Regions from separate parts of the Micromonospora sp. NPDC000668 genome, predicted to be linked through region 2. Evidence: riboswitches for the same ligand, from Rfam matches in the RefSeq annotation. Region 2 holds a riboswitch; the other holds the start of a gene.
The links. A riboswitch is a leader RNA that binds a small molecule or an ion and turns the genes downstream of it on or off. The one in region 2 is predicted to bind thiamine pyrophosphate.

Region 1: linked by a shared signal. The riboswitch ahead of thiE (thiamine phosphate synthase) and the one ahead of ACFY29_RS08910 (ECF transporter S component) in region 2 are both predicted to bind thiamine pyrophosphate.

The regions. Positions count from the first base shown of each region.
Region 1 covers NZ_JBIAYP010000003.1:580,465-592,196, reverse strand. The annotation lists gene ACFY29_RS18950 (ThuA domain-containing protein) at 1-1,090, opposite strand, end outside; TPP riboswitch at 1,402-1,511, shown strand; gene thiE (thiamine phosphate synthase) at 1,506-2,132, shown strand; gene thiO (glycine oxidase ThiO) at 2,126-3,334, shown strand; gene thiS (sulfur carrier protein ThiS) at 3,325-3,525, shown strand; gene ACFY29_RS18930 (thiazole synthase) at 3,522-4,301, shown strand; gene ACFY29_RS18925 (thiamine phosphate synthase) at 4,418-5,038, shown strand; gene thiD (bifunctional hydroxymethylpyrimidine kinase/phosphomethylpyrimidine kinase) at 5,035-5,820, shown strand; gene thiC (phosphomethylpyrimidine synthase ThiC) at 5,838-7,430, shown strand; gene ACFY29_RS18910 (hypothetical protein) at 7,508-10,024, opposite strand; gene ACFY29_RS18905 (cupin) at 10,102-10,410, opposite strand; gene ACFY29_RS18900 (LLM class F420-dependent oxidoreductase) at 10,407-11,357, opposite strand; gene ACFY29_RS18895 (ABC transporter ATP-binding protein) at 11,360-11,732, opposite strand, start outside.
Region 2 covers NZ_JBIAYP010000001.1:1,918,623-1,930,354, reverse strand. The annotation lists gene ACFY29_RS08970 (acyltransferase) at 1-529, shown strand, start outside; gene ACFY29_RS08965 (DUF4097 family beta strand repeat-containing protein) at 516-1,322, opposite strand; gene recO (DNA repair protein RecO) at 1,425-2,327, shown strand; gene ACFY29_RS08955 (isoprenyl transferase) at 2,332-3,108, shown strand; gene ACFY29_RS08950 (hypothetical protein) at 3,175-3,360, shown strand; gene ACFY29_RS08945 (thioredoxin reductase) at 3,548-3,775, shown strand; gene ACFY29_RS08940 (pirin family protein) at 3,772-4,533, shown strand; gene gndA (NADP-dependent phosphogluconate dehydrogenase) at 4,571-6,013, opposite strand; gene ACFY29_RS08930 (MTH1187 family thiamine-binding protein) at 6,117-6,413, opposite strand; gene ACFY29_RS08925 (hypothetical protein) at 6,705-7,109, shown strand; gene ACFY29_RS08920 (energy-coupling factor transporter transmembrane component T) at 7,164-7,964, opposite strand; gene ACFY29_RS08915 (ABC transporter ATP-binding protein) at 7,984-9,399, opposite strand; gene ACFY29_RS08910 (ECF transporter S component) at 9,510-10,100, opposite strand; TPP riboswitch at 10,177-10,281, opposite strand; gene ACFY29_RS08905 (alpha/beta fold hydrolase) at 10,387-11,217, shown strand; gene ACFY29_RS08900 (aminoglycoside N(3)-acetyltransferase) at 11,246-11,732, shown strand, end outside.

The DNA.
Region 1 (11,732 bases), on a different contig from region 2:
TGGCGAAGTCCGGGTCGAGCCGGATGCCGATCAGGCCGTCCTCGTTGCCGGTGAAGACGTTCAGGTCGACGGCGGTGACGGTGTTGCCGGTGTCCGGCTTGACGATCTGCACCCGGCCGTCGCGCTCGACGTAGAAGACTCGCCCGTCCGGGGCGATGTCCAGCTCCATCGGGTTGCTGGTGTTGCTGTCCAGCGTGACCTTCTCGAAGCTTGACGTCTTCGAGGCGCCACAGTCGGCGTCCGCCACGCCGGCGGCGGTCCGGATGCCGCCGAGCAGGTGGCTGAGGAACTCCGGCTCGGCGTACGACTCCCGAGTGTGCCCGCCCCCCGTGTACCAGGAGCGGCCGCCGTCGAAGTCCTGGCACCAGGCGATCGGGTGGTCGGCGCCCATCGCGCCTGCCCCCGGGGTGTAGGTCTTCTCGTCCAGGCTGGCCAGCACGTGCACGTCCGGCCGCGGGTTGGTCTGGTAGTTGTACCACTCGTCGAATCGGGACCAACGGTCCGGCAATCCGGTCGTGGACGGGTGGGCGTGCTCCTCCACCTTGACCGTGGCCTGCTGGTTGGCCGGGTGGTTGGCGAAGTACGCGCCGACCAGGTCGCCGTACCAGGCCCAGCTGTACTCGGTGTCCGAGGCGGCGTGGATGCCGACGTAACCGCCGCCGGCCCGCACGTAGCGCTCGAACGCCGCCTGCTGCCCGGCGTCGAGGACGTCGCCGGTGGTGGAGAGCCAGATCACCGCCTTGTACTTGGCCAGGTTGGCGTCGTTGAATGCGGCGCCGTCCTCCGAGTTGTCCACGGTGAATCCGTTGGCGACGCCGAGCTGTTGGATGGCCTCGATGCCGGTGGGAATGGAGTCGTGCCGGAAACCGGCGGTCTTGGAGAAGACCAGGACGGAGAAGGGATCGGCCGCGGCCTTCGGCGCCTTCGGCACCACCTGGGTGACCGGGGCTGCGGCTGGCGCCTCTCGTGGGGGGACCTGCGCGGCGGCCGGAGCCGCCTGCGCCGGCAGCCCGAACAGGGTCGTCGAGGCGAGGGCAAGGGAGATCAGGGTCGCAGTGATGGGTACGCGGGCACGACGAGAATCGGACACGCCGCCTCCTATGTCGCGGTGGACAGGGATCGCGGGGGCCGGCTCGCCGAAGACCGTCCCAGATGGAGCCGGTGCGGGCGCCGTGCCAGGGCGTCCACTCCAGCATTTTGTCGAATCGCTGAACAAATTAATTCGGCTGGATCAATGTCGGGCAAGATGCCGACGGGTAACGGTTCTGCAACGGCGGGCGACATTCCGAACAGGACCGCATGAAGCGCCCAACGGATCTCGCCACGCGCCACGGCCGGGGCCCGCCGACCAGCCGCCGACCCCGCCTTGGCAGACCGGCGGAACTGTCGTACGGTGACACGCAAGTAACCCACGGGAGCCCGGTGTACCGGGCTGAGAGGGGGGCTGACAGCCCCCGACCGTCGAACCTGATCCGGGTAATGCCGGCGCAGGGAGGAGAGTTGCCGTGCCGTCCCTGGGGCGACTGCATCTGATCACCGACACCCGACCCGGGCGGGATCCGCTCACCGTGGTCCGGGCCGCCCTCACGGCGGCCCGCGCCGACCTGGTGGTGCAGGTCCGGGTCGAGGACTCCGCCACCGACCGCGAGGCGTACGACCTGGCCCGCCGGGTGCTGGCGCTCTGTGCGCCGTACGGGGCGAACTGCCTGGTCAACGACCGGCTGCATGTGGCGCTGGCGGTGGGCGCCGCCGGTGGGCACGTCGGGGCCGATGACCTGCCGGTCGCCGCGGCTCGCCGGGTGCTCGGCCCCGCCGGTGTGCTGGGAGCCACCGCCCGCGCGCCGGGGACGGCGGTCGAGGCGGTCGCCGCCGGGGCCAGCTACCTGGGCGTCGGGCCGTGCCACGCCACCAGCACCAAGTCCGGGCTGCCCGACCCGATCGGCCCAGCGGGGGTACGCGCGGTCACCGGCGCCGTCGACGTGCCGGTCATCGCGATCGGCGGGGTGACCGCAGACCGGGTGCCGGCGCTGCGGGACGCCGGGGCGTACGGGGTGGCCGTCGTCGGCGCGATCTCCGCTGCCGCCGACCCCGCCCGGGCCACCGCCGAGCTGCTCGGGGCACTGACGTGCTGACCGGCCGGTCCCCGTCGACGCGATCCGACGACCGGGCCCGGCCGGACGTGGCGGTGGTGGGGGCGGGCCCGATCGGGTTGGCGATCGCCTGGCGGTGCGCCGCGCGCGGGCTGCGAGTGGAGGTGCACGATCCGGCCTCCGGCTCGGGGGCGTCGGCCGTGGCTGCGGGCATGCTCTCCCCGGTCGCCGAGGCGTACTTCGGTGAACGGCAGTTGACCGGGTTGCTGCTGGCGTCCGCCGCCCGCTGGCCGGCGTTCGCCGCCGAGCTGACCGAGGCGACCGGCGCCGAGCTTGGCTACCGGACCGAGGGCACCCTGATGGTCGGGCTGACCGGCGACGACCTGGCCGAGGCGCGCCGGCTCTGGGCGTACCAGCAGGGGTTGGGACTGCCGGTGACCCCGCTGCGCCCCACCGAGCTGCGTGACCGCGAGCCGGCGCTCGCCCCGCGGGTGCGCGGCGGCGCGCTCGCGCCCACCGACCACCAGGTCGACCCCCGGCTGCTGGTGCCGGCGCTGCGCACGGCCGCCCGGCGGGCCGGCGCGGCGCTTGTGCCGCAGCCGGTCCGGCACCTCTCCGAGGTGGACGCCCGGATCACCGTGGTCGCCGCCGGGTGCGGCGCGGCCGCCCTCACCGGCCTGCCGGTGCGGCCGGTGAAGGGCCAGATCCTCCGGCTGCGCGCGCCCGACGGCGTCGCGCCGGGCTTCCGGCACGTGATCCGGGGGTACGCCGACGGCGAGCACGTCTATCTGGTGCCCCGCGCTGACGGCGAGGTGGTGCTCGGCGCGACGGTCGAGGAACGGTCGGACACCACGGTCACCGCCGGCGCGGTGCTGCGCCTGCTCCGTGCCGGCGTCGACCTGCTCCCCGAGCTGGCCGAGTACGACTTGGTCGAGGCGGTCGCCGGGCTGCGCCCGGGCACCCCGGACAACGCGCCCATCCTCGGGCCGCTGCCCGGCCGGCCGGACGTGCTGGCCGCCACCGGGCACCACCGGCACGGCATCGTGCTCACCCCGGTCACCGCCGACCTGATCGCCGACCTGGTGACCACCGGCGTGCCCGACCCGCTGCTCGCGCCCTTCCAGCCCGACCGCTTCTCCAGCAACTCCCCGGAATCCACCGGCGCGGTCGGTGTCGGTGGGCTGGCTGGGTCCGGTGCCGTCGGTGTTGGCGATCGGACGATGGAGGAGGACCGATGGAGTTGACGGTGAACGGGGCCGGACGCAGCGTCCCAGGTGGCGCGTCGGTGGCCGACCTGGTCCGCGACGTCGCACCCCAGCAGCGCGGGGTGGCGGTCGCGGTCAACGGCGAGGTGGTGCCCCGGGCCGGCTGGCCGGCGACGGTGCTGCGCGACGGTGACCGCGTCGAGGTGCTCACCGCCGCGCAGGGCGGGTGAGCGGCGTGCCGTTCGAGCTGGGCGGAGTCACGTTCACCTCGCGGCTGATCCTCGGCACCGGCGGAGCCGCGAATCTGCACGTGCTGGAGCAGGCGATCCGGGCGTCCGGCACGGAGCTGGTCACCCTCGCACTGCGCCGGGTGGACACCGCCCCGGGCTCAGCCGGTGGGCTGTTGGAGCTGCTGGACCGGTGCGGGGTACGGCTGCTGCCGAACACCGCCGGCTGCTACACCGCCCCCGAGGCGGTGAAGGTGGCCCGACTGGCCAGGGACGCGTTCGACACCGACTGGATCAAGCTGGAGGTGATCGGCGACGAGCGGACGCTGCTGCCCGACGGGGTGGAACTGCTCCGCGCCGCCGAGGAGTTGGTCGCCGACGGCTTCACCGTGCTGCCGTACACCAGCGACGACCCCGTGCTCGCGCGCCGGCTGGCCGACGTGGGCTGCGCCGCGGTGATGCCGGCCGGCGCGCCGATCGGCTCGGGGCTCGGCATCGGCAACCCGCACCACATCCGGCTGATCCGGCAGGGCGTGGACGTGCCGGTGATCCTCGACGCCGGCATCGGCACCGCGTCCGACGCGGCCCTGGCCATGGAGCTGGGCTGCGACGCGGTGCTGCTGGCCAGCGCGGTCACCCGGGCCGCCGACCCGGTGACGATGGCCACCGCGATGCGGTACGCGGTCGAGGCGGGCCGCCTGGCCGCGGGCGCCGGACGGATCGCCCGCCGCTTCCACGCCCTGCCGTCCACTCCGGATGAGGGAAGACCCGACCTGTGACCCCCACCCCACCTCCGTCTGCGCCGGGACGAAGCCCCACAGATCTTGGACCGGATTCTTCCAAGACCTCGACGGGGACCGTGCCGTCGGGCGTCGTGGTGTTGACGGATCGGCTGATGGCGCGGGGGCCGCTTGACCTGGTCGTGGCGGGGGCCGTGGCTGGGGGAGTGCGATGGGTGGTGCTGCGGGAGAAGGATCTGCCCCGCGCCGAGCGCGCCGCCCTCGCCGCCGACCTGCGCGCGATCCTCAGCGAAGCCGGCGGAACCCTGATCGTGGCCGGTCCCGACCCGCTCGGCGGCGACGCCGTCCACCTGCCCGCCGCCGGCCCGTACCCGCCACCGACCCACCCGCTGGTCGGCCGCTCCTGCCACAACCAGTCCGAGCTGCGCCGCCTGACCACCGAGCACTACACCACCCTCTCCCCGGTCCACCCCACCAGGACAAAGCCGGGCTACGGCCCACCCCTGGGCACGGCAGGGCTGCAAGAACTGATCCAGGCCAGCCCGGTGCCGACCCTCGCGTTGGGAGGCATCGAAACCCCGGCCCAGGTCACCGCCTGCGTCCAGGCGGGAGCCATCGGAGTAGCGGTACTCGGCGCGATCATGCGAGCCGACAACCCCACCGAAGCAGCCACGACCCTGACCAGAGCCTTCGAAAAGGCGGTCACCCCGATGACGCAAACCCGGCGCGGAGGCGCGCAGGTCCCCCCAACCGCAACCACCGGAGACCCAAGATGACACCGAGCACAGTGCTCACCATCGCCGGCTCCGACTCCGGCGGCGGCGCCGGCATCCAGGCCGACCTCAAGGTCTTCGCGGCGCTCGGCGTGTACGGCACCAGCGTCCTCACCGCCGTCACCGCACAGAACACCCGGGACGTCGACGCCGTCCTGCCGCTGCCCCCGCGCACGGTCACCGAACAGCTCGACAGCGTGCTCACCGACTTCACGGTCCGTGCGGTCAAGACGGGGATGCTCGGCACCCCCGCCGTCGCCGACGTGGTGGCCGAGGCCGCCCGGGAGGGCCGGCTGCCCCAGCTCGTCGTCGACCCGGTGCTGGTCGCCACCAGCGGCCACCGGCTCGGCGTGGTCAGTGCGGTGGAGCGGCTGCTTCCGTACGCCAGGGTGGCGACGCCGAACTGCGCGGAGGCCGCGGCCATCACCGGACGCCCGGTGGACGACGTGGCCGGGATGGTCGTGGCCGCCGAGGCCCTCGCGGCCGGCGGCCCGGAGTACGTGGTGGTCACCGGCGGCGACCTGGACGGGGGAGAGGCGGTCGACGTGCTGCACGGCGGCGGCGTGACCACCCTGCTGCGCGCCCCACGCGTGGCCACCCGGCACACCCACGGCACCGGGTGTTCGTTCTCGGCGGCGATCGCTGTGCGGCTCGCGCTGGGCGATCCGGTGCCGGCGGCGGTCGGGGCCGCCAAGGAATACGTGCTCCGCGCGCTGACCGGCGCGCGGAGTTGGGAGCTGGGCGCGGGACGCGGGCCGCTGGACCACTTCGGCTGGTCCGCTTGATCACCAGGGAGGCTGTCATGCAGGCACGAGGCAAGGTGTACGTCGAGGGGTCGCGGCCGGATCTCCGGGTGCCGTTCGCCGAGGTGGCGCTGACCGGCGACCATCCACCGGTACGGCTCTACGACACGTCCGGCCCCGGCTCGGACCCGGAGGTGGGGCTGCCGCCGCTGCGGGGTCGGTGGATCGCCGAGCGGGGTGACGTCGCCCCGGTGCGGGGCGCGGGTACGCCACTGGCCGGGGTGGCCGGGCACCGCCCGACCCAGCTCGCCTACGCGCGGGCCGGAGTGGTGACGCCGGAGATGGAGTTCGTGGCGATCCGGGAGAACGTCGACCCGGAGTTCGTCCGGGCCGAGATCGCGGCCGGTCGGGCGGTGCTGCCGCTCAACGTGAACCACCCGGAGTGCGAGCCGGCGATCATCGGAAAGGCGTTCCTGGTCAAGGTGAACGCCAACATCGGTACCTCGGCGGTCAGCTCGTCGGTCGCCGAGGAGGTGGAGAAGCTGACCTGGGCCACCCGTTGGGGTGCGGACACCGTGATGGACCTGTCCACCGGCAAGCGGATCCACGAGACCCGCGAGGCGATCGTGCGGAACTCGCCGGTGCCGATCGGGACGGTGCCGATCTACCAGGCCCTCGAAAAGGTCGGCGGCGACCCGGTGAAGCTCAGCTGGGAGGTGTTCCGGGAAACCGTGATCGAACAGGCCGAGCAGGGCGTGGACTACATGACGGTGCACGCCGGGGTGCTGCTGCCGTACGTGCCGCTGGCGGTGGACCGGGTGACCGGGATCGTCTCCCGGGGCGGCTCGATCATGGCGGCCTGGTGCCTGGCGCACCACGAGGAGAACTTCCTCTACACGAACTTCGCTGAACTGTGCGCGCTGCTGGCCCGCTACGACGTGACCTTCTCCCTCGGCGACGGGCTGCGGCCCGGCTCGATCGCCGACGCCAACGACGAGGCGCAGTTCGCCGAGCTGCGCACCCTCGGCGAGTTGACCACGGTGGCCTGGGAGCACGACGTGCAGGTGATGATCGAGGGTCCGGGGCACGTGCCGATGCACAAGATCAAGGAGAACGTGGACCTGCAGCAGGAGTGGTGCCACGAGGCGCCGTTCTACACGCTCGGCCCGCTGACCACCGACATCGCCCCGGCGTACGACCACATCACGTCGGCGATCGGCGCCGCGATGATCGGCATGTTCGGCACCGCGATGCTCTGCTACGTCACCCCGAAGGAACACCTGGGCCTGCCGGACCGGGACGACGTGAAGGCGGGCGTGATCGCGTACAAGATTGCGGCGCACGCGGCGGACCTGGCCAAGGGGCACCCCGGCGCGCAGGAGTGGGACGACGCGCTGTCGAAGGCGCGGTTCGAGTTTCGCTGGGAGGACCAGTTCAACCTGTCGCTGGACCCGGAGACGGCGCGCTCGTACCACGACGCGACGCTGCCCGCCGAGCCGGCGAAGACGGCGCACTTCTGCTCGATGTGCGGCCCGAAGTTCTGCTCCATGAAGATCACCCAGGAGCTCAAGGAGTACGCGGCCCGTGGCATGAAGGACAAGTCGGAGGAGTTCGTCTCCGGCGGTGGCCGGGTCTACCTGCCGCTGGCCTGATCAACCGCACGGCGCCGGCCCGCTCGAAAGGTGGCGGGCCGGCGCTCGGGTGCGGCGGTGCAGGCCGTCGGTCGGGGTCAGTCGCGGTGGTGTCGACCGGTGGAGCGCAGCGAGCGACGACCGTTCTCCTGCTCCGGCTCGTTGTCCGCCACCGGCTTGCTCAGGCCGGCGACCCAGTCGACGAACTCCTCGTCCTGCGTCGGCAGCGGCTCCGCCGTTTCCGGTGCGGTCCCGCTCTCCTCGTCGGCCCGGGACCGGTTGCGGCGGAACAGGCCGCCGATGCGTCCCCGGCGGGAGGGCTGCTCGGCGTCATCCGTCGGCGTGGCCGCGCCACCGTCTGCGCTCGCCGGGCCGCCGGTGGCGTCGCCCGCCTGGGGCGGCCCGACGGCCTGCTCCGGTATGACCGGAGACGCAGCGGTCGGGGTGGTGGGTGCCGCCGAGCTGTCCTGCGGGTCTGCCGGCCCGGCGGGTCGGGGGGCTGTGAAGGCGTCCCAACGGGTGGCTCGGCCCAGGTCTGGCAGCGGGGCGCGGTGCCGGGGCCGGGGCGTCCACTCGGGCTCCTCGGCCCCGGTCGCGGCGTCCGAGGCGGTCGGTCCGCCGTCATTCGTCTGCGGCGTCGCGGTGGATGCCGCGGTGACCGGCCAGACCGGCGTGGCCGGCGTCCACCGGTCCGCCGCCGGGTTGCCGGCGGTCGCCGTCCCGAACAGCGGACCGACGGAACCGCTCTCGGTCACGGATCGCTCGGTGTCGGTGGCCCGGTCGGTCCCGGCCGTGTTGGCGGCAATGGATTGAGTGGCCGGGTCGGCCGTGACAGCCGGCTCCGAGCTCGCCGCCGGGTCGACCGTGACGGTCGGCTCCGAGGTCGTCCCCGGGCCGGTGGCGGCGACCGGGGTTGCCGGAGTCCCGGTGCCTCGGCCGGATGCGGTGCCCTGGGTCTCCTTGCCCGGCCGGGAAACAGTGCTGGCCTTGCCGGACCCGGCACCCGTTCCCTTGCCGGGCCGGCTGGCCTTCGCGGTGTCCGCAGCGGTCGTGCCGTCGGTCACGTCCGTGGTCGTGTCCGCCGGGGTGGCCTTCGGCTTGCGCGTCCGGCGCGGCTTGGGTGCCGGGGCGGCGGCCGCGCCCGCGTCGGTCGTGCCCATGTCGGTCGTGGCCGTGCTGGTCGACGTGGCCGTGCTGGTCGTGGCCGGCACTGCGGTGCTGGCCGCACCGTCATCGCCGGGGCTGCCCGTCGGACTGGCGGCCTTGGCGTCGGTCCGGTCCGACGTGGCGGTGGTGGCCGCCGGGGCGGTCTCGCTCGGGGTACGACCACCGGCGCGGCGGGGTGACCGGCCCCCGGCCGGGCCGTCCTGGACCGGCTCGCCGGTGGCCGTCCGACCGGTGATCGGCTCGCCCGCTGGGGCGGTCACGGCGGGGTCCGGTGCGGCGTCGGTGTGGTGGCGGGGGCGGCCGACCGGTCGGGGAACGGTGGCGTCCTCGGGGCCGGTCGGGTCGATGGGGACCAGACCGTGCTGGCCGCTCGCCGTGGTAATCGGCCAGTCCCAGTGTGCCGGGACGGTGCGGACGGTGCCGGTGGAGTCGCCGTCGCGCCGGTCCTGGCCGGTGCCGGCCAGTTCGACGCCGGTAGGCGCGACGGTTTCCCGGTCGTCGGCCGAACCCGCCGGCTCGGCGCCGGGCAGGGCTGGGCCGGCGGGCAGCGGCCGCAGGATGTCGGTGGGTTCGATCGCCTGCGGATCGGAGGTGCGGGCATGCACCGGCCAGCGCAGCAGGGCGGCGGCGGCCGCGCCGAGCACGCCGGCGAGGACGGCGATCAGCGCACCGTAGTAGGGGGTGGCCTGGTAGCGGTCCACCGCGTCGCCGGGGCCGGCGGTCAGATAGGCGAATGCCACCAGCGCCGGGCCGGCCACCCCGGTGGCCCCGCTGATCAGCGGGATCTGGCCCCGCCAGCGGGAAAAGCCGGCGGTCGCCGCACCGGCGAGCAGTGCCGTGGTGGGCAGCAGGAGCAGCCCCAGCCGCCGTGCCGCGCCGTCGTCCAGCCAGCTCGGCTCGAGTACGCCGAGCCGGACCGTGGGCAGCGGGCCGGTGGTGCCGAGCGACGGCAGGACGGAGATCAGCGCAAGCACCCAGACGATGCCGGCCACGGCCGCCATGTTCCAGCCCAGCTCGGGTCGGAGCAGGACGCCGATAGCCGCGCCGGCCCCGATCACCGCGCCGAGCACGGCGCAGATGCCGACCGCCCAGACCGGGTCCACGGAGATCAACTCGGCGGCCCGGGCCGGCTGCATGCAGAGCGGAGCGACGATGGTGGCGCCGAGCGCGGCGGCACCCCCGACGGCCAACTGCCGACCGGTGGTGACCGGCAGCCCGTCCCGGCGGGCCAGCCGTCCGGTCAGGACGGCGCCGGCCACTGCGGCGTTCGCGGCGAACCAGCCCACCCAGACGAGCTGGGCCGGCCACTGGTTGACGGTCGTACCGGTGAAGGCGCCGGTGAGCCGGACGATGCCGAAACCGTACGCGATGCCGAGCTGGCCGGCTCCGGCCAGCACGCTCACCCCGAGCGCCGTGAGCAGCAGTCTGCCCCAGGTCCGAAAGGCCATGTCCGGCACGTTACGCACCCGGTACACCCGATCGCCACCGGCGCGCCGCGCGGCGTGGCGGCCCGCCGCCAGCGGGTCTACTTGAGTTCGACCAGCCGAGCCAGGTAAGTCGTGTCCCCGACATTGGTGAGCATGTGCACCGCGCCCGGGTCCCGGTAGACCACTCCGCCGGTGGGCTCGTCGGCGTCGATCCGGGTGCCGTCGACCGTCTGAATGACGTTCTTCGCACCCTCGATCGCCACCACCAGATAGGGGTGGTCGTGCCGGTGCAGCGGCTGTCGCTCGCCCGGTTCGAGCCGGATGTGCCAGACCCGGACCCGATCGTTCTCGTACACGATCTCCTGGCCCACCGGCCCGAGTTCGGTGCTGTCGATCACGTCGCTCATCGTTCTCCGTCCAGTTGCGGGAGCACCTCGGCGGCGATCAGCTCAAGGTGGTCGAGGTCAGCGAAATCGATCAGGCGCAGGTGGACCCGGGTGGCGCCGATCGCGGCGAACTCGCCGATCCGCTGCACGAGCTGCGCGGGCGAGCCGACCACCGGGTCCTCCGGGGGCAGAGCGCTCTTCTCGTGCAGTGGCGCGGCCCGCCGCTGCGCCTCCGCGTCGGTCCGCCCGATGGCCACCACGATCCCGGCGGAGAGCACCAGCGGTGCCCGTCCGGACTCGGTCCGGCCGGTTCGGTCGCACGCCTCCCGCACCCGCTCGTACGCCCCGGCGGTCTCCGCCACGGACTTGAACGGCATGTTGAACTCGTCGGCGTACCGGGCGGCCAGCTCGGGGGTGCGCTTGGGACCGCGCCCGCCCACGATGATCGGCGGCCCGGGCAGCTGCACCGGCTTCGGCAGGGCAGGGGCGTCCACCAGCTGGTAGTGGTCGCCGGAGTAGCTGTACGTCTCGCCCGCCGGGGTCCGCCACAGCCCGGTGATCACCTCAAGCTGCTCGGCCAGCCGGTCGAAGCGCTCGGCCACCGCCGGGAACGGGATGCCGTACGAGAGGTGCTCGCGCTCGTACCAGCCAGCGCCGATACCCAGCTCGACCCGGCCGCCGCTCATCTGGTCGACCTGCGCGACCATCACCGCCAGCGGACCGGGTGGCCGGAAGGTGGCCGACGTCACCAGGGTGCCGAGCCGGATCCGCTGGGTCTCGCGGGCCAGCGCGGCGAGGGTCAGCCAGGCGTCCGTGGGGCCGGGCAGGCCCGGGTCGGTGCCCATCGACTGGTAGTGGTCGGCGCGGAGGAAGCCCTCGAAGCCGCCCGCCTCGACCAGCCGGGCGAACCGGAGCTGGTCGTCGTAGCTGGCGCCCCGGTGCGGTTCGGTGAAGACCGACACCCGCATGTTCATCGTCCTTCCGCGCCGGCCACGGCCGGCTGGTCACGTTCCATCAACAGCTCGTGCAGGTCGGCGCTGACCTGGGCGACGTCCGCGAGGTGGGCGTTGCGGCCCAGGGTGCGGGGCCGGGGGATGTTCACCTCGACCACCTTGCGGATCCGGCCGGGCCGGGGGCTCAGCACGACCACCCGGTCGGCGAGCAGCACCGCCTCGTCGATCGAGTGGGTGACGAAGATGATGCTCGGCCGGTTCTCCATGTGCACCCGCTGGAGTTCGCCCGAGAGCTCCTCGCGGGTGAGCGCGTCGAGCGCGGAGAACGGCTCGTCCATCAGCATCACCCGGGGCTCGCCGATCAGCGACCGGCACAGCGACACCCGCTGC
Region 2 (11,732 bases):
CGGGGCCTGGATCGTCGCGCATCCAGGCCCGCGCGGGTACGACCTCAACGACAACCATCTCGGCAACGCCCTCTGGTCCACCGCGTTCATCCTGATCGTTCTTGGTCGGGCGCCGGCCGGGATCGACTGGCTGAGGCGTAGCCGGTTGGCCGACCGGGCGGTGACCGTGGTCAATCGGCGGGCGCTCACCGTCTACCTCTGGCACATGCCCTTCGTGGTGGCGCTCACCCCGCTGGTGGACGTGGTCGGCTGGTCCCACCAGGATCCGCTGGGGCTGGCCATCCGGGTGCTGCTGGTCTTCGCACTGGTCGGGGTGGTGACCCTGGCCGTCGGCTGGGTCGAGGACGTCGCCGCCCGCCGGCGCCCGGAACTGCTCCCCGGTGGCCCGCCCCGCCAGTCCGGCCCGCCGATCCGCTCCGACAATCGACCGGCGAACCAGACCGGCGTGGGGGCGACCGTCGGACGGCCCGTCGTACCGGCGCAGCGGGTGGCCGGGGAGGTGGCCACCGTCGAGGTCAGCGCTGGCTGATCGTCACGTTGCCGCTGCCCGCCGAGCCGTCGAGCACCAGCGACGCGGCCGGGTTGTCGGCAACGGTGACCCGCGCGTCGCCGGAGCCGGTGCTGGAGCGGACCCGGTAGCTGCCCGCCGGCACCACCAGCGTGACGTCCCCGCTGGAGGCGTGCGCACGGGCCGAGGCCGGCGCGTCCAGCTCGACGGTGACGTTGCCGGACTGCGCCTCGGCGTCGACCGCGCCGCTCAGCCGGCGCGCGGCAATGTCCCCGGACGAGGCGCGTAGCCGTACCGCCGCGCTGGCCTCGCTCACGACGATGTCGCCGGAGCCGGTCTCCACACCGACCGCGCCAGTGGCGCCGGCGACCCGCACGTCGCCCGAGCCGAGTCGCAGGTCGACCGTGCCGACCCGGGTCAGCTCGACATCGCCGGAGCCGGTCTCGCCCTGCACGGCGACCCCCTCCGGCACGGTCACCTCGTAGGAGATGCTGCACCGGTCGCCGCAGTCGGCGTCCAGTAGCAGTTCGCCGTCCTTGATCTCGTACCGGCTGTTGGGCTCGCCGCCCTGGTAGCGCACCACCCGCTTGATCCGCACCTCGGACGCCGAGCCGGTGCCGTGCACCACCAGGTCGCCGGAACCGGGCAGCACCCGGATCGTGGTGATCTTCACCGCCTCGGTGTTGTCGTAGTCGAGGCGGCGGAACGCCAGGTTGTCGCACCCGGTGAGCAGGATGAGGGCGGTGGCCGCCCCCAGTGCGACGGGAGCGACGGCGCGGTGACGGGGGTGGCCGGTGGTCCGGTGCAGTGCCATGTCCAGCACGCTACGGCCGGTCGCGCGCCGGGCGCATCGGGGTTCGTCCGCGCGTCCACCCCGATCCGACCCTGATTTCACACCCCGAGGGAGAATGGTCCGATGGCCGGGTATCGCCGACAGCTCTACCGCGACGACGCGGTGGTGCTGCGCGTGCAGAAGCTCGGCGAGTCCGACCGGATCATCACCCTGCTCACCCGCCGGCACGGCCGGCTGCGCGCGGTGGCCCGGGGGATCCGCCGCACGACCAGCAAGTTCGGCGCTCGGCTGGAGCCGTTCGGCCACGTCGACCTCCAGCTCGCCGGTGACCCGAAGGGCAACCACGGCAGCTCGCTGCACACCGTCAGCCAGGTCGAGGGCATCGAGCTGTACGGCAAGCGGTTCCTCGGGGACTACCCCCGTTACACGGCGGCCAGCGCGATCGCCGAGACCGCCGAGAGGCTGACCCCGGTGGAGCGGGAGCCGTCGCTGCGGCTTTTCCAGCTCACCGTGGGCGCGTTGAAGGCGCTGTCCCGGGGCGAGCACGCCACCACGCTGGTGCTCGACGCGTACCTGCTGCGCGGGATGGCCCTCGCGGGCTGGGCGCCGGCGCTGATCGCGTGCGCGGTCTGCGGCACACCCGGGCGGCACCGGGCGTTCTCCGTACCGGCCGGTGGCGCGGTCTGCCCGGACTGCCGACCGCCCGGCGCGGCCCATCCCGCGCCGGCCACCATCGACCTGATGTCCGCGCTGGCCACCGGCGACTGGGTGGTCGCCGACGCCACCGAGACCGGCGTCCGCCGGGAGTGCAGTGGGCTGGTCGCGGCGCACCTGCAGTGGCATCTGGAACGCGCGCTACGCTCGCTCCCGCTGGTCGACCGGGGTCCCTCGGTGACCGGCACGGTCCCGCCGTCGGGGGGCGCTGGGGCCGCGATGCTCCGGCCGCGCGGCGACGTCGAGGCCGGGGCGGACGGTGCGAGCAGGGGGAGAGAGAGTGATCCGATCGATGAGGGCCGGCCGGCGTGAGCCGATGCCGCCGACACCGCACCCGTCGGGCGCCCGTCCGCCGGCGCTGCCCACCGAGGCGGTGCCAAAGCACGTCGCCGTGGTGATGGACGGCAACGGCCGGTGGGCCAAGGAGCGCGGGCTGCCGCGCACCAAGGGTCACGAGGCGGGGGAGCACAGCCTCTTCGACACCATCGAGGGTGCGATCGAGATGGGCATCCCCTACCTGTCGGCGTACGCGTTCTCCACGGAAAACTGGCGGCGCTCGCCGGACGAGGTCCGGTTCCTGATGGGGTTCAACCGGGACGTCATCCGCCGCCGCCGCGACCAGTTGGTCGACCTCGGTGTCCGGGTGGTCTGGTCGGGTCGGCCCGGGCGCCTGTGGAAGAGCGTCATCTCCGAGCTGCAGACCGCCGAGGAGATGTCCCGCGGCAACTCGACGCTGACCCTGCAGTTCTGCGTCAACTACGGGGGGCAGGCGGAGATCGGTGACGCCGCCGCCGCGATCGCCCGCGACGTGGCGGCCGGCCGGCTGGATCCGGCGAAGGTCACCGAGAAGACCGTGGCGAAGTACCTCTACCACCCGGAGATCCCGGAGGTGGACCTGTTCCTGCGCCCCTCCGGGGAGGAACGGATCTCCAACTTCCTGCTCTGGCAGACCGCGTACGCCGAGCTGGTCTTCCTGGACACGCTCTGGCCGGACTTCGACCGCCGCCACCTCTGGTACGCCTGCGAGCTGTACGCCCAGCGGGACCGGCGGTTCGGCGGTGCGCTGCCCAACCCGGTCGCCCCGGTGGTCTGAGAGGCTTACCGGCACGTCACGCTGGGTATCAGTGATGTCAGGAGCCACTGACGGAGGTGAACCCACATGATCCAGAAGCGCATTGCACAGTGGGCGGTGATGGCGATCGCGGTGCCACTGGCCGCGGCCGGCGCCCGCCGCCTCAGCCACACCCTGGAGGCCCGACGTGGTCCCTCCGGGGCGAGTCGGCTGCTGACCAAGGGTGCCGACCTGATCCGCCCCCAGAAGGCCAAGCGTCGCCGATTCTGGTAACCCTGTGATCCTCGGCGCCGCCCCCACATCTTCGGGGGCGGCGCCGCTCCGTGTCCGCACCCGTCGGGTCGGCGGTGGCGGCGACCCGACCGGGGCGGTCGCCCCGGGAGGGAGTCGTTTCGGGGTGCTGCGGGATGGTGGCGGGTAGGGTCCGAAGGTGGCGGGACCGAGGCGGTCGGAGGTGGACATGCGGGATCTCCGGTACAAGATGATCATGGCGTTGAACGCGGCCGACCTGGGCGACCCGATCTGCGAGCAGGTGGCCGAGATCTGCTCGGAGATCGCCGAGCAGCACTGCGCCGAGTTCGGCCACACGCCGCAGCTGCGCAGCGGCGAGATCGCCGAGCTGGCCACCGGGGAGCCGGCCCTGACCTGGGCGCCGTCGTCTTCCGACACCGGGCAGCGTGCCTGGTGACCGCGCCCGCCCCATCGGTCGACGTACGCCGGGCCGAGGACCGCTTCGCCACCAGGATCTCCTGGCTGGACTCGAAGCACTCCTTCTCGTTCTCCCGGCACTACGACCCGGCCAACACCCACCACGGTCTGCTGCTGGTCAACAACGACGACGTGGTCCGCCCCGGTGCCGGCTTCGAGACCCACCCGCACGAGGACATGGAGATCGTCACCTGGGTGCTGCGCGGCTCCCTGGTGCACCAGGACTCCACCGGCCACTCCGGGGTGATCTACCCGGGGCTGGCCCAGCGGATGAGCGCCGGCACCGGCATCCTGCACTCGGAGAAGAACGACGCCTGGCGACTCAACAACCAGGCGCCACACAGCGACCCGGTGCACTTCGTGCAGATGTGGGTGCTCCCCGACGAGCAGGGCGTCGACCCCGGCTACGAGCAGTTGGAGATCGAGGACGAACTGCTGCGCGGCGGCCTGGTCCCGATCGCCTCCGGAATGGACCGCTACGACGGGGCGTCCGCGATCCGGATCCGCAACCGGTACGCCACCCTGCACGCCGCCCGGCTCGGCCCCGGCGACGAGGTCACTATCCCGGATGCGCCCTTCGTGCACCTGTACGTGCCCAACGGCACGGTAACCCTGGAAGGCAGCGGCCCCCTCGGCACCGGCGACGCGGCCCGACTCACCGCGACCGGCGGCCGTCGGGTCACCGCGGACGAGCCGGCCGAGATCCTCGTCTGGGAGATGCACGCGACCATCGCCTGACCCCGCCCCGAGACGGGGAGAGGCCAGGCGCACGCCGTCAGGCGGGGGATTCGGTGCGCTCTCCCGCCCAGGTGGTGTGGAACGAGCCCTCGCGGTCGACGCGCTGGTAGGTGTGCGCACCGAAGTTGTCCCGCAGGCCCTGGATCAACGCTGCGGGCAGCCGCTCGGCGCGCAGCGCGTCGAAGTACGCCAGCGACGACGAGAACGCCGGCGTCGGCACTCCGGCCCGGACCGCGTCGGCCACCACCCGCCGCCAGCTCGGCACGCCGGCACCGACCGCGTCGGCGAAGTACGGCGCCACCAGCAACGTCGGCAGGTCGGGCTGCTCGTCGTACGCCTCGCGGATCCGGTTCAGGAAGCGGGCCCGGATGATGCAGCCGCCCCGCCAGATGGTCGCCGTGCCGCCGAGGTCGATGTTCCAGTCGTACTCCTGGCTGCCGGCGCGGATGTGGTCGAAGCCCTGCGCGTACGCGACGATCTTCGAGGCGAGCAGCGCGCGGCGGACATCCTCGATGAACGCCTCCCGGTCGGCCACCTGCCACTTCTCACCGGCGTCCGGGAACGCCCGGCGGGCCGCCTCGCGCTGGTCGACGTGCCCGGAGAGCGAGCGGGCGAAGGTCGCCTCCGCGATCCCGGTGATCGGGATGCCCAGGTCCAGCGCGCTCTGCACGGTCCACCGCCCGGTGCCCTTCTGCTCGGCCCGGTCCTGCACCACGTCCACGAAGGGCCGGCCTGTGGCGGAATCGCGGTGAGCCAGCACGTCGGCGGTGATCTCGATGAGGAAGGACTCCAGCTCGCCGCTGTTCCAGTCGCGGAAGATCTCCGCGATCTCCGCCGGCTCCGCGTCCAGGCCAGCCCGGAGCAGGTCGTACGCCTCGGCGATGAGCTGCATGTCGGCGTACTCGATGCCGTTGTGCACCATCTTGACGAAGTGCCCGGCGCCGTCCGGCCCGATGTGCGTGCAGCACGGGACGCCGTCCACGTGCGCGGCGATCTTCTCGAACATCGGCCCGAGCTTGGCGTACGACTCGGCGGAGCCGCCCGGCATGATGCTCGGCCCGAGCAGCGCGCCCTCCTCGCCGCCGGAGACACCGGTGCCGCTGAAGTGCAGCCCTCGCGCCCGAAGCGACTCCTCCCGGCGACGCGTGTCGGCGAAGTGGGCGTTACCGCAGTCGACGATGATGTCGCCCTCATCCAGCAGCGGCACCAGCTCGTCGATCACCGCGTCGGTGGGCGCACCCGCCTTGACCATCACGATCACCGCGCGGGGTCGTTCCAGCGACGCCACGAAGTCGGTCATCGACTCGCCGGGCACGAACGTGCCCTCGTCGCCGTGCTCGGCGATCAGGCTGCGGGTGCGCTCGGGCGAACGGTTGTGCACCGCCACGGTGAAGCCGTTGCGGGCCAGGTTGCGGGCCAGATTACGGCCCATCACCGCCAGCCCGGTCACACCGATCTGCGCCGTCGCCTGCTCAGCCATCCGTGCCGCCACCTCTCACCGTCGCACTGCCGTGCTGCGACCGTATCGCGGTGCGTGGGAGTGCGGGCGTCGTCGTCGACAGCCGGTCACCGGCCGGTAGCGCTCAGCCCTGGGCCAACCGATTCTCCACGTGGGCCACCTTCGCGGTGAGCGCGTCGGTCACTCCCGGCCGGATGTCGGCCTTGAGCACCACACTCACCCGGGGCGCCTGCGCGGCCACCACGTCGACCGCCCGCTTCACCACCGCCATCACCTCGTCCCACTCGCCCTCGACGGTGGTGAACATGGCATCCGTCCGGTTGGGCAGGCCGGACTCGCGGACCACCCGCACCGCCTCGGCCACCAGGTCACCGACGGACTCACCGACACCGAGCGGGGTAATCGAGAACGCGATCAGCATGGTGCCGATCGTGCCAGGAAAACCGGATGCGCCGGTGCCCGCCAACGGGATAGCGTCTGGGCATGCGCATCTGACGCCCCACTCTCCGAGCCGGCCCGCCGCCCCGCGCCGTGGTCCGTGCGCTCCCGGGCGTCCCGCATCCCCACCCGTCGTGCGGCGGTGCTGGCCCTGCTCGACCCCGGTGAGCAGTCCCTTCCCCGTTCGACCGTCACGCTGCGACGGTCACCAGCCGAACCGACCGACCGCCGGAGCGCGGGACCGGCCGTGTCGATCGGCCCGAAGGAGGCCCGGATGCCAGCCAGGCGCAACCCGAAGAAGTCCCGTACCCCCGCACCGACGCCGCCCGGCACCGACCCGGCAGCCGGCCGTGGCTCGCTGCCGCTACCGCTGACCCGTCCCGACCTCCCACCGGTCGAGCCGGCCCTACCGGCCATGCTGGTCGGGTCGGGGCTGCCGACCGAGCCGGCGGGGCCGGTCGACCTGTTGCCGCTGGCCGACCTGCCGACGGCAACCGAGGTGCCGGCAGGGATCGAGGTGCCGCCGGTGGTCAACGTGCCGGCGGTGGTCGACCTGCCGGCGGCCGAACGGCCAGCGGCACCGACGGCCGGACCGCCGCACGGCGGCGGCCCCCGCTCCGCTGGCGGCCGTAGCCAACGCGCCGGCCAACCCCGCCGCTACGCCTTCCGCCGCAGCTGAACCAACCCTTGTCGGCCCCGCCCCGCCCTCAGCTTTGCTGTGGGTGGGGTGGGGTCAGCCGATCAGGGGGCGGAAGGTTCCCAGGAGGATGCTGGTGGTCAGGGCAGTGCCGGCCAGCACCGCTGCGGCGACGATCAGCAGGGTGTCGGCGCGGGTGAAGGGTTGACGGCGGGCCACGGTACGCGGCGTGCCGGCGTCGAAGCCGCGGGCGTCCATCGCCACGGCCAGCCGGGTGCCCCGGCGGATCGCACCGACCAACAGCGCGAACGCCGTGGAGGTGAACAGCCGCAGCTTCGCCACCGGGTTGCGCCCGGCGTCGACGCCACGTGCCCGCCGGGCCATGCTGATCATCTGCCACTCCTGTCCGAGCAGCGGCACCAGCCGGAACGCGGCCAGCGCACCGATGGCGAACCTGGCCGGCGCCTTCGCGTTCTGGATCAGCGCGTCGGCCAGGTCGGTGGGGTCGGTGGTGGCGAAGACGATCACGCCGGGCAGGGCCACGGCGAGCACCCGCAGCACCAGGCCGAGCGCGGTGAGCAGCACTCCGGTGGTCACCAGCACCGGTCCCGCGTCCAGCAGGACCCGGCCGGACCGGTCGGCGGCGAACAGCACCAGGGTGATCAGGATGCCGGCGGCACTGACCAGCAGCGGCCACGCTCGCCGGGCCAGCACCCGGTAGCGGATGCCGAACAGCGGCAGCACGGCGAGTTCGACCGCGATGGCGATCGCCGGGGCCACCGGGTCCAGGGTGGCCAGCAGGATGAACGAGAAGAGCAGTGCGGCGGCCACCTTCGCCACCGGGTTGCGGCGGGCCAGCGGCGCACCGGGCGCGGCGACCGGCTCGATGCTGATCATCGGTTGTCGTCCCCGCTTGTCACGATCGCTCCAGGGTGACGGTGCGGTCGGCGAGCGCGGCGACGAAGTCCGCGTCGTGGGTGACCGTGACGACGCCGTGCCCGGCGTCGCGCAGGTCGGCGAAGAGGTCGACCAACTCCCGCCAGGTGCGTCGGTCCTGGCCGAAGGTGGGTTCGTCGCAGATCAGCAGACGGGGCGCGGTGGCCAGGGCGGTCGCCACGCTCAGCCGCCGCGCCTCGCCACCGGAGAGGGTGTACGGGTTGGCAGCGGCGAGCCGGGTCAGCCGCAGCCGGTCCAGCAGCCCGGCCACGGTCTCCTTGACGGCCGCCTCGGGTTGGCCGGTCCGGCGCGGACCGAGCGCCAACTCGTCGAAGACCGTGCTGGTGACGAACTGGTGCTCCGGATCCTGAAAGACCGACCCGATCCGCCGGGCCAGCGCGGGTGCCCGCCACCGGTGCGGGGGAGTGCGCTGATCCGGCCCGGCCAGCTCGGCGGACGCGGTGACCCGGCCGACGCCCGGCCGGAGCAGCCCGCCGAGCAGCAGTGCCAGGGTCGACTTGCCGGCGCCGTTGGGCCCGCGTACGGCGAGCGCCTCGCCGGCGCGTACCGCCAGGTCGGTGGGGCCCAGCCGGGGCGGCAGGCCGAGCCGGTCGGCGGTGAGCAACAGCTCGCCGGGGGCGGCGGTCGCCGGCCGGGGCGCGATGGGGTGACCCGGCACCCAGACACCCTCGGCGGCGAGGGCGTCGCCGTGCGCGGCGAAGACCGCCGCGGGCGGCCCGTCCGCGCGGACCCCGCCGCCGGGCTCCAGGACGACGACCCGGTCGACCAGCGGCAGCGCCTCGGTGACCCGGTGCTCCACCAGGATCAGCGTGGTGTCCGCGTCCAGCGCGCCGGCCACCGCACGCCGGACCAGGTCGGCGCCGGCCGGGTCGAGGTTGGCGGTCGGCTCGTCGAGCAGGAGCAGGCCGGGTCGCAGCGCCAGCGCGCCGGCCAGGGCGAGGCGTTGCTGCTCGCCGCCGGAGAGCGCGGCGGTGTTCCGATCCCGGGAGTACGGGAAGCCGACCCGATGCAGCGCCTCGTCCACCCGGGGCCAGATCTCGCCAGCCGGCACGCCCCGGTTCTCCAACCCGAACGCGACGTCGTCGCCGCAGCGGGCCATCACCAACTGGGTCTCCGGGTCCTGGAAGACGATGCCGACCCGTTCCCGCCCCTTGCGCGGGTCGAGCCCGTCGATCTCGACCGTGCCCTCCTGCTCGCCGGAGTCCTCGGGTAGCAGCCCGGCCAGTGCGCTGAGCAGGGTGCTCTTGCCGGCCCCCGAGGGCCCGAGCAGCAGCACCCGCTCCCCAACCTCGACCCGCAGGTCCACCCCACGCACCGCCCAGGCGAGGCGCCCAGCGTGCCGCCAGCCGAACCCCCGCAACTGCACCCCGCTCACCGCACCCACACCCCCACTCCGCGTCCGATCCACCCTGCCCGGTCGATCATGAGGTTGGCGGGTGTTTCGAAGATCAATCCGCCGGTCAACCTCATGATCGACACGGATGGTCAGATGGCGGGGCGGTCGCGGGCTACCGGGAAGCGGTCGAGGACGCCGGTGTTGGCCAGGGCGCGGGTGAGCAGCCAACCGCCGGCGCCGGCGAGCACCGTGGCGCTGACGATGGTGAGCAGTGCGTACGGGATGCGGTAGTCGGTGAGCGCGTAGTCGACGTTCCAGACGAAGAAGTCGAACAGGGCGGCGCTGAGCCCGGTCAGCGCGCCGGCCAGTACCGCGGTCGGCAGCCGGAACGACCGGTACCGGAAGGCGGCGAAGGCCAACTCGGCGCCGATTCCCTGCACGATGCCCTGCGGGATGACCGTGCCGGCCCACTGGCTGCCCAGCAGCGCGGAGAGGACCGCGGCCACCGTCTCGCAGTAGAGCGCGGCGCCGGGCTTGCGGATGACCAGGCCGCCGAGCACGGCCGGCATCAGCCAGACCCCGTAGAGCAGGGTCTGCGCCGGCGGGAAGAAGGCGAAGGCGCCCTCGGTGGCACTCCAGACCAGGCCCCAGGCCCAGAAGATGACGCCGAAGGCGACCGCGATCACCGAGGCGACCACGATGTCGATGGTGCGCCAGCGGTTGGTGTCGGTGTGGTTCATGTGGATGCTCCCAGTCCTGAATGGGAACCAGGAGAAGACGCACGCCGCAGCCCGGTTGGCACCGGACGGCGGCGCGGCTGGAGGTCGACCGAACTCCCTGCGCTGGCATTACCCAGATCAGGTTCGAGGGTCTGCGGGCGTGCCCGCACTCTCAGCGCTGTGCGCTCCCCTGTCGGATGTGAAGTTGTCTCGGTGACGCTAGCACCGACCGGGGGTGCCGGCCCAGCAGGACGTCCGCCACCTCGGCGGCCGGCCCGCACCACGCCGGCTGGGTAGGCTGACGATCATGCGGGTCGACGCGCGAGGTCTCACGTTCGAGGTACGCACCGGTGGCCCATCGGGCGGTGCACCCGTCGTGCTCCTGCACGGCTTCCCCCAGCACTCCGGTGAGTGGGACGAGGTCGTCCCGGCGCTGCACGCCGCCGGGCTGCGCACGTACGCGCTGGACCAGCGGGGCTACTCGCCGGGCGCCCGGCCGGCGGCGGTCGCCGAGTACCGGATCCCCGAGCTGGTCGCCGACGTGGTGGCGGTGCTCGACGCTCTCGGTCTGGACGCCGTTCACCTGGTCGGCCACGACTGGGGCGCCGTCGTGGCGTGGGCGATGGCCGCTGAGCACCCCGCGCGGGTCCGCACGCTGACCGCGGTGTCCGTGCCCCATCCGGCGGCCATGGCGCACGCGCTCGCCAACGACGGCCAGCAGAAGGCCCGCTCGTCGTACATCGCGCTGTTCCGCAAGCCGGAAAAGGCGGAGAAGGTGCTGCTGGCGTGGAACGCGACCGCGCTGCGCAAGCTGCTCGGCGGGGTGGGCGACGCGACCCGGGTGGCCCGCTACGCGGACCCGATGCGCGAGCCGGGAGCGCTCACCGCCGCCCTGAACTGGTACCGGGCGATGTCGCGCGCCGACCTGGCCGACGTCGGCCCGGTCGCGGTGCCCACCACGTACCTGTGGAGCGACCGGGACATCGCCATCGGCCGGACCGCCGCGGACGCGTGCGCCGCGAACGTGACCGGGGATTACCGCTTCGTACAACTGCCCGGGGTGAGTCACTGGATTCCGGACGCCGCGCCGGGCCCGCTGGCCGAGGCGATCCTGGCCCGGGTCGGCGGCGCGGCCTGAACCGCGCCGGGCAGCGAGGAGGACCACTGTGACGACGGACGCCGGCACGCCGGGCACCCGGCGGTCGCTCGCCGCGCAACTGCGCCTGCTGGGCGTACGCCCCGGCGCAACGCTGCTGGTGCACGCCGCGCTGCGCCCGCTGGGCTTCGTCTGCGGCGGGCCGCAGGCGGTGGTGCTCGCCCTGCGCGACGCCCTCGGCCCGGACGGCACCCTCGTGGTGCCCACCCACACTCCCGACAACAGCGACCCCGCGCAGTGGCGCAACCCGCCGGTGCCGGCGGACTGGTGGCCGCTGATCCGTGCCGAGATGCCGGGCTTCGACCCGGCGGTCACCCCGAGCCGGTACATGGGTGTGCTCGCCGAGACGGTCCGTGGCTGGCCGGGCGCACTGCGCAGCTCGCATCCGCAGGTGTCGTTCGCCGCGCTCGGGCCGGCCGCCGATCAGGTGGTGGCCGGGCACGACCGGGCCGACATGCTCGGCGAGGGCTCCCCGCTGGCCCGGCTCCACGATCTGG